4 regions of the Mesorhizobium sp. M7A.F.Ca.MR.245.00.0.0 genome follow, and region 4 is predicted to be linked to each of the others. Evidence: predicted binding sites of a transcription regulator. Region 4 holds the regulator's gene; each other region holds the start of a gene.
The links. Region 4 encodes PhoB, which activates phosphate uptake and scavenging genes when phosphate is short. Its sites were predicted from a motif close to TGTCATNNANCTGTCAT; they were not measured.
Positions count from the first base shown of each region.

Region 1: the regulator PhoB is predicted to act here: its motif matches at 860-876, upstream of pstS (phosphate ABC transporter substrate-binding protein PstS).
Region 2: the regulator PhoB is predicted to act here: its motif matches at 879-895, upstream of EOB80_RS27900 (YdcH family protein).
Region 3: the regulator PhoB is predicted to act here: its motif matches at 883-899, upstream of EOB80_RS11400 (ceramide glucosyltransferase).

Region 1 covers NZ_RZTE01000003.1:309,828-312,026, reverse strand. Annotated here, with positions in the region: gene EOB80_RS06425 (anhydro-N-acetylmuramic acid kinase) at 1-711, shown strand, start outside; gene pstS (phosphate ABC transporter substrate-binding protein PstS) at 1,082-2,086, shown strand; gene EOB80_RS06415 (Na/Pi symporter) at 2,163-2,199, shown strand, end outside.
Region 2 covers NZ_RZTE01000040.1:35,622-37,820, forward strand. Annotated here, with positions in the region: gene ispG (flavodoxin-dependent (E)-4-hydroxy-3-methylbut-2-enyl-diphosphate synthase) at 1-294, opposite strand, end outside; gene EOB80_RS27900 (YdcH family protein) at 629-808, opposite strand; gene EOB80_RS27905 (DUF465 domain-containing protein) at 1,048-1,251, shown strand; gene EOB80_RS27910 (IclR family transcriptional regulator) at 1,273-2,061, opposite strand; gene EOB80_RS27915 (transporter substrate-binding domain-containing protein) at 2,189-2,199, shown strand, end outside.
Region 3 covers NZ_RZTE01000008.1:3,465-5,663, reverse strand. Annotated here, with positions in the region: gene EOB80_RS11410 (Hsp33 family molecular chaperone) at 1-334, shown strand, start outside; gene apaG (Co2+/Mg2+ efflux protein ApaG) at 382-774, opposite strand; gene EOB80_RS11400 (ceramide glucosyltransferase) at 1,008-2,159, shown strand; gene EOB80_RS11395 (O-succinylhomoserine sulfhydrylase) at 2,166-2,199, opposite strand, start outside.
Region 4 covers NZ_RZTE01000030.1:39,163-41,361, reverse strand. Annotated here, with positions in the region: gene pstB (phosphate ABC transporter ATP-binding protein PstB) at 1-87, shown strand, start outside; gene phoU (phosphate signaling complex protein PhoU) at 114-821, shown strand; gene phoB (phosphate regulon transcriptional regulator PhoB) at 838-1,527, shown strand; gene EOB80_RS24885 (ROK family protein) at 1,544-2,199, opposite strand, start outside.

The sequences.
Region 1 (2,199 bases), on a different contig from region 4:
GGTACCAAGGTCGCTTACGATTTCCGCTCGGCCGACATGCGCGCCGGGGGGCAAGGCGCGCCGCTGGCCGCGGTCTATCACACGGCGTTGATGCGCGGCGCCGGCGCCAATGGCGAGGTGGCCGTACTCAATCTCGGCGGCGTCGCCAACATCACCTGGTGGGATGGCATCGACAATGTCGTTGCCTTCGACACCGGACCGGCCAACGCACCGCTGAACGATTTCATCAAGTCGAAGGGGCTCGGCGAGATGGACCGCGACGGCGCGCTCGGCGGTGCGGGCAAGGTGGACGAGGCGCGGCTGGCCAAGCTGCTGCAGCACCCCTATCTCACCAAGCCCTATCCCAAATCGCTGGACCGTTTCGACTTCGGCGCCGCCATGGCGGACGGGCTGGATGCGGAGGATGGCGCGGCACTGCTGACCGCCTTTACCGCTGGAGCCGTCGGCAAGGCACTCGACCTCTTACCAAGCCGTCCGAAAAAACTGGTGGTCAGCGGCGGCGGCCGCCACAACCCGACCATGATGGCGATGCTGACCAGCCGTGCCGGCGTCGAAGTGGTGCAGGCCGAGAGCCTCGGCTGGAGCGGCGACGCGGTCGAGGCGGAGTGTTTTGCCTTCCTCGCGGTGCGCGTGCTGCGCGGCCTGCCGATCAGCTTTCCGAGCACGACCGGCGCACCGCGGCCGATGCAGGGCGGAAAACTCGCCGGTTAGAGCCTCTTCCATCCGGAAGCGGATGGTCTCTATCTCAGTGTTTGAGGATGACCTTTCCCGCCGACTTTCACGCGATGCGGCTTTTTGTTCAGGTTTTGCAGTCGAAAGGTCTTCGGAATAGTCGAGAAGCCTTTCCGCCGGGACCCACTGTCATCCAACCGTTAAGAAGAATTAATACAAGAGAAGAGCGATCTTGTTTTCAGCTGACGCCTCATTTCGCAGGCGTATGGCCATTGATGCGCGCCTACATAGCGGCGGCAGTATAGTTGGGATTCAATTTATGTTGTCAGCAGGTTTAGCTTTATTGCGCGGTGCACGGCCAACGATTTCGGGGGCGGCAGCTGCGCTCGCCCTTGCAATCATCGGGGCCATGATCGGATCCGCTGCGCGGGCTGAGCCCATTCGCGGTGCGGGGTCGACACTGGCCGCGCCGATCATCGGCAAGTGGGCAACGACATACAAGGCTGCACGCGCCGACGGCGGCGACTTCTTCACGCTGGACTGGACCGTCGATTATGAACCGGTCGGATCCCTTGCCGGCCTGATGCGGCTTGCGCAGCCCGAACTGGATTTCGCCGCCACGGATGTTCCCGTGCCGGCTGATGATCTCGCCAGGAACGGCCAGCAGCAATTTCCGATCGTCATGGGCGGGATCGCGGTGGTCGCCAATCTCGATGGCCTGCCGGAGCAAGGTCTGCGCCTCTCCGGCCCGGTGATCGCCGACATCTATCTGGGCAAGATAAAGTCCTGGTCCGATCCTGCGATAGGGGTGCTCAATCCCGACATAGCCCTTCCCGATCTCGCCATCAGCGTCATCCACCGGCAGGACGGTTCGGGCTCAACCTATGTCTTCACCGAGTTTCTGTCATCGACAAGCGAAGACTGGAAGACGAAGCTTGGAGCCGACACTCTGATCGACTGGCCGCTCGGGACAGGCGCGGAAGGTACGCAAGCGCTTCTTCGTGCCGTGGCTGCGAGCAAGGGGGCGATTGCCTACGCCGAATACGGCCAGGTTCTTCGCGCCGGCCTTCCCTTCGCAGCGGTCCAGAACAAATCCGGCAAGTTCGTCAAACCGGACCCGCAGGGCGTGCAAGCAGCGGCCACCTCCGTCGCCTGGGGGGAAACGACCGACTTCTTCGCCTCCCTCACCAATCGCAGCGGAGATGGTGCGTACCCGATCAGCACGGCGGTGTTCGCCGTTGTCCAGGTCGCGGGGCGTTCGGAACATCGCTATCGCCGCGTGCATGATATTTTCCGGCTCGCCTTCGCGCAAGGTGCCGGCGACGCCACCGCACTCGGCTATGTGCCGCTGCCGAAAGCGCTCATTGGCCAGATCGAACAGTATTGGGCAAGGCAATTGCCGGTCGGAAACTGACCCGAACGAAGCTGCCTTGCGCAGCAACTGAACTTCATACCGCGTCGTCGTGGCGACTTGTTGGGGACTGCCTGAAATGGACATAGATATCTTCAAGGACATCCTCGTGCCGG
Region 2 (2,199 bases), on a different contig from region 4:
GCCGATATAGTGGAAATCGCCGACCAGCGGCACGTTGATACCAAGCCGCTGAAGCCGCTCATGAATGCGCGGCACGGCGGCGGCACTCTCGTCGCGATCGACAGTGATGCGCACGATTTCCGAGCCGGCCCGGTGCAGTGCTGCGACCTGCGCAACCGTCTGGTCGATATCGGCCGTGTCGGTGTTGGTCATCGATTGGACGACAACGGGCGCACCGCCGCCGACGACCACGCCGCCGACATCGACGCCCACCGACGTGCGGCGGGGGAAAGGAGAGGAAAAATATCCGGTCATGCCGGCAGCCTTTTGTCTCTGGAGCATCTTGTGTCCTGCATGGACGCACAACGACGCCCCGGGCCGATGCGCTGAGGTCCGGGCATGAGGTGGAGGAGCAAAGATGGCTTGTCAATGGCGACAGGTCGCCACTGGCCGGAATCGCCCGCCGCCGGCGACCAGAAACAATCGATGATCTGGCGAAACGGGAGACGGCCGAAGCGGAGATTGAGCCGGGTGCAAGTCCAGCTTCGGCTGACAGACCGGTGCTGGAAAATCAAAACCCTCCAAGCCGGCGGCGGGGCGCCGCCGGGAAAAGAGGCCGCGGATATTGGGCGGCTATGTCAGGAGGGCATCAATGCGTGGTCGGTTTGCCTCTTAGTTTTTCAATCTCGTCCTTGAGTGCCAGCTTGCGTCGCTTGAGATTCACGATTTCGAGGTCGTCTACCGATGGATGATTCATCGCGTCATCGATTTCACGTTCGATGTCGCCGTGTTTCCGCTGCAACTCATCAAGATGGGATGCAAGAGACATGATTGGTTCTCCCTTTCATGGTTTTCCTCGATTGCAACCGTCACGGCGCGTCCACCGCAGGTTCGCTTCTGTGACGGCACAATGACACTGTGCCACCATCCGGCCGCGATGTCGAATGATCCGTGGTAGCATTCCACGACACCTTGAAATGTGATATGGGCTGCACGCCGGTGACAAAACACCCGGTCCCGCCCAATCAGGCCCAGTTTTGGGCGCCGCAGACGTGCAGACGGTAGAGAATGTCCGATCAGGAACAGGCCGATATTCGCCTAGAATTTTCCCGCCTGAAGCAGGAACACGCCGATTTCGATGCGGCCATCAACGCGATGATCGCCATGGCCTGCGATCCGCTGCAGATCCAGCGCATGAAGAAGAAGAAGCTGTTCCTGAAGGACCGGCTGATGGCGCTGGAAGACAAGATCATTCCCGACATCATTGCGTGAGTTGGCGTTCGCTCGCTCGCGCTACCCGGCGATCGAAAGCCTCGCGGCACGATCACGCAGCAGGCCGATAAGTTCGCCGGTCCGCCCCTCGGACGTATCGATGGGGACCACCAGGCACATCGTCGCCTCGACCTTTCCCGGCGCTGAAAACACCGGTGCGGCAAGGCACTTCGTATAGGCATCGACAAGGCCCGAAGTGACGCAATAGCCGGTGACCTGCGCTTTTGCGATGTCCGCGACGAAATCGTCGAGCCGCAGTTTGCGCCCGTCGGGCAGCACGAGATCGTCGTCCGACACCATGCCTTCGATCTCAGCCTTCTCCAGCCCCGCCAGAAGCAGCCGCCCCGAGGCCGTCCAGGGCAGCGGTATCTGCAAGCCGGTGGCGGAACTGATGCGGAACGGCCTGGTGCCGGGACTCGCATGGACGATCGTATAGCGGCCGCTCTGCAGCATGCACAGTTCGGAAGTCTCGCCGGTCTCGCGCGACAGATTGTCGACCTCCTGGCGCCCCCGCCTCAACAGGTCGTTGCCCCGCACATAGTCCATTCCGTAGAGATAGAGCTTCTTGCCGAAATAGACGCGATTGCCGTCGCCTTCCATTTCCAGCAGTCCCGCATCGACCAGCGACCGCACCAGCGTATAGGTCGTCGAGCGGGGCGCGTTCACGCCCTTGGCAAGGTCGCCAATGCCGATCGCGCGCTGGGTGGTGTGAAGAAACTCCAGAATCTCGAGCACCCGGTTGAGCCCCTTTTCTCGGGAGCCCGAAATCTTCACGCCGGCTGAAAGTGCCGAGGCATTGCCATCTTGCATTGTTGATTCCCGGTGTTAGTATCTGTCCTGTACAGGATACACGCGTCTCTTGTAAGAGACAATCGCTTCGAGGTCACTGACGCGTGTATTGCCTGTGCAAGGGGAACACAAACGAAAGGAGGTCGCCGTGAACGACAC
Region 3 (2,199 bases), on a different contig from region 4:
CGATCCGCGCGAGGAGATCCACGACCCGGTCGACAATTCCTGGCAGGAGTTGCTGGCGCTGCTCGGCACGATCGAGCCGACCGAACTGATCGACCCGACGATCGGTGCCGAGCGGCTGCTTTACAGGCTGTTCCACGAGCATGGCGTGCGCGTCTTCGGCGGCGTTCCGGTCGCCGACCAGTGCTCGTGCTCCAGGGACAAGATCCGCGGCATCCTCGAGGGTTTTTCCGCGCAGGAGATCAAGGACAGCACCGAGGACGGCGGCATCCACGTCGCCTGCGAATTCTGCTCGAAGCAATATGACTTCGACCCGGCGGAATTCGCGGCTCAGTAGAGAGAAAACCACGCCTCACCGGCCGCGGAGCGGCCGGTGAGGCGAAATCAATTCACCGTCCGCCGCGTCCCCGGCAGGTCCAGCGAAAACGCCGGAATGGCGATGTCGAATGTCTCGCCCCGCTTGTTGCGCATCGTGTAGTGCCCGACCATGATGCCGGATGGTGTCGAGAGCGGGCAACCGGACGTGTATTGGTAGCTGTCGCCGGGATTGAGTTCGGGCTGGTCGCCGACGACGCCGGGGCCGCGCACTTCCTCGACCCGGCCAGTGCCGTCGGTGATATGCCAATAGCGCGACAGAAGCTGCACGAAGTCGTCCGACTGATTGTCGATCGTTATTTGATAGCCCCAGACATAGCGGTTCTCCGAGGGATCCGAACGGTCCTCCAGATAGAATGGCCTGACCTGCACTTCGATGTTGCGCGTGACGGCGCTATACATAAGCGGCTCCAAAAAACGGTTCCAGCGGAACTTTCGGCGCTCTGTGCGGTTAGGTCAACCGACCGAAGCCTCCTCTGGCCGACCTCGCGGGCAGGTGCCGACAAAGAATGTCATTTAAGTGACATATGACAATGATGGTGTGCGCGGACTGGTGATGCGCGACTCGGGCGCTCTGCTGAACTGTTGAAACCGGCCATCTTGCGGACCGGTTTTCCTGGAGTGACCGGATCTCGATGGAACTCACTCTCATAGCCGCCACGCTTTCAACTGTCCTCATCCTCTCGAATCTCGCCAGCATCGTGCTCGCCGCTTCGCGTCTGAAACGGCGCCACACCATTGGGCCGCCGGCCGCCAAGCCGCGGCCGGTGTCGATCGTCGTGCCGTCGCGCGGCGTCGAGCCGTTCACGCAGGAGACGCTGGAACGCGCCTTCTCGCTCGATTGGCCGCGCTACGAGTTGATTTTCTGCGTTGCCCATGCCGACGATCCGGTGGTCAAACTGATAAACAGGACGATCGTCCGGTTTCCGAAAGTGCCAGCCCGGCTGCTTATCGGCGACGACCGCATCAGCGCCAATCCGAAACTCAACAATTGCGTCAAGGGCTGGGAAGCGGCGCGGCACGACTGGGTCGTCCTGGCCGATTCCAACGTGCTGATGCCGAGAGACTACGTCCAGCACCTGATGGCTGCCTGGCGGCCCGGCACCGGCCTTGTCTGCTCGACGCCGATCGGCTCCCGGCCTGCCGGCTTCTGGGCCGAGGTCGAATGCGCTTTCCTCAACACGCTGCAGGCGCGCTGGCAATATGCCGGCGAGGCGCTCGGCCTTGGCTTTGCCCAGGGCAAGAGCATGCTCTGGAACAAGCCGATGCTCGACGCCAATGGCGGCATCCGCGCGCTGGCCGCCGAGATCGCCGAGGACGCCGCCGCGACCAAGCTGGTGAACAGCCTCGGCTTGCGCGTCAATCTCGTCGCCGCCCCCTTCGAGCAGCCGCTTGGCCGGCGCTCGTTTGACGAGATCTGGTCGCGTCAGGCCCGCTGGGCGCGCCTGCGCCGCGTCACTTTCCCGCTGTTCTTCGCACCCGAAATCCTGACCGGCGCCTTGGTGCCGCTGGTGCTTGCGCTGATTGCCGCGGCCAGTGCCGGTTTCGGCCTCTGGGCAACCGCCATTGCCGTACTGGCGGCCTTCTACCTTCCGGAGTGCGCCCTGGCCTGGTCCAAGGGCTGGTACCTGTCGCCACGCATGGTCGTCGCGATCATGGCGCGCGACCTGATCCTGCCGGCGATGTGGGGACGCGGCTGGCTCGGCGGCGCCGTCGACTGGCGCGGCAATGCGATGACCATCGGCACCAAGACGGCCGAGCTGGAAGAGACGCCGTCCGGCGCCTGAAGCCTCCTACCTGGCCTTCAGGGCCTGCGCGATATCCTCG
Region 4 (2,199 bases):
CTGGTCGAGGAGGGCGCCACCGACAAGATGTTCACCACCCCCGACGACAAACGCACCCAGGACTACATCACCGGCCGGTTCGGCTGAGCTCAGGCATATGAGGGACGAAGATCATGGGTGAACATACCGTTGCATCTTTCGATGAGGATCTGGAGCAGATCAGCCAGCTGATCCGCGACATGGGCGATCTCGCCCGCTCGATGGTCAGTGGCTCGACCAAGGCTTTGCTCAATTCGGACAATGCGCTGGCGCAGCGCGTGGTTTCCGATGATGCCATCATGGATGCGCGCCAGCGCGAGCTGGACGATCGCGCCATCACGCTGATCGCCAAGCGCCAGCCAATGGCCAACGACCTGCGTGCGGTGGTCGGTTCGATCCGCATGGCCGGCGACCTCGAGCGCATCGGCGACCTTGCCAAGAACATCGCCAAGCGCGTCGGCACTGTCGGGCTGAGCGTCACGCCGCACGATCTTTCGCATTCGATCGACGCGATGGCGCAGCTGGTGCTGATCCAGGTGCAGGGGGTCGTCGACGAGTATGCCGCCGCTGACGCGGCAGCGCTTGCCACGCTCAGAAACAATGACGAACGCATCGACGTCAAATACACCTCGGTGTTCCGCGAGCTGCTGACCTACATGATGGAAGATCCCCGCAACATCACGGCGTGCACGCACCTGTTGTTTTGCGCCAAGAACCTCGAGCGGATCGGCGACCACGTGACCAACATCGCCGAAAATGCCTACTATGTTTTGACCGGCACGCAGCTGCCAGCCAATCGTCCGAAGCAGGACGAGACGGCAATGTCCGCGCCAGCGGCATAACAGGGGTGACCAGCCGATGATCGCACCACGCATCATGGTGGTGGAGGATGAGGAGCCGCTAGGCGTGCTGCTCCGCTACAATCTTGAATCCGAAGGTTACCAGGTCGAGGTGGTGACGCGCGGCGATGAGGCCGAAATCCGGCTGCAGGAGAACGTTCCCGATCTTCTGGTGCTCGACTGGATGGTGCCTGCGGTTTCGGGCATCGAACTCTGCCGGCGCCTGCGAATGCGTCCCGAGACCGAGCGGCTGCCGATCATCATGCTGACCGCGCGAGGCGAGGAAAGCGACCGCGTGCGCGGCCTGTCGACCGGCGCCGACGACTATCTGGTCAAGCCCTTCTCGACGCCGGAGTTCATGGCCAGGGTCAAGGCGCTGCTGCGCCGGGCCAAGCCGGAAGTGCTGTCCAGCGTGCTCAAGGTCGGCGATATCGTGCTCGATCGCGAGTCGCACCGTGTCTATCGCAAGAAGAGCGAGATCCGGCTTGGGCCGACGGAATTCCGCCTGCTCGAATTCATGATGCGCCATCCAGGCCGCGTGTTCTCGCGCAGCCAGCTGCTCGACAATGTCTGGGGCGAGACGATCTACATCGACGAGCGCACAGTCGACGTGCATGTCGGCCGGCTGCGCAAGGCGGTCAACAATGGCCGTATGCCTGATGTCATCCGCACGATCCGTGGGGCCGGATACGCCATCCGAGAGGACTGAACTCCCTCGTTTGAACTCACGCCACGTTCTTGCCGCCGAAACCGGATCTCGCCTGCACGCCCGGCGCAAAAATCTCCTGATCGACGAAGATCAGCGCCCGCATGGCGCAGCCTTCGCGGATCAGCGGCAGTTCGTTCGGCTCGGTGTCGAAGGAAATCGATTTGGAATGCTGGCCGCCGGCGGTCTGGGCAATCGCTTGCCGCAATGCCGGCTCGATCAGGTCGAAGGCGGCGGCGCTGACACCGACCATGGCGACCGGCGCCGGATCGATCAGCGCGAACAGGCTGCCGAGGCCGTAGCCGAGCGCTTCGCCGGCCTTGCGATAGGCTTCCCGTTCGGGTCCGTCACCTTCGCGGGCCGCGGCAGCCAGGGCGCGCATGTCGGCGTCGCTGACATCGGCAACGGGTTCTGCATCCTCGCCCATCTGCCTGGCGTTGCGCCATATGGCGTAATTGCCCGCATAGGCTTCGACGCAGCCGCGCCGTCCGCAGCGACATAGCGCGCCGTTCGGCCGATGGATCATGTGGCCGAATTCGCCGCCCGAAGAATGGGTGCCGGTGAACAATTCGCCCTTCAGCACCAGTCCCATGCCGATGCCGTGCGACAAAAGGATAGCGATGAAATCGTCGCGGTAACGATCGGGGTCGCGCCAGCGCAGCGCCACCGCCATCA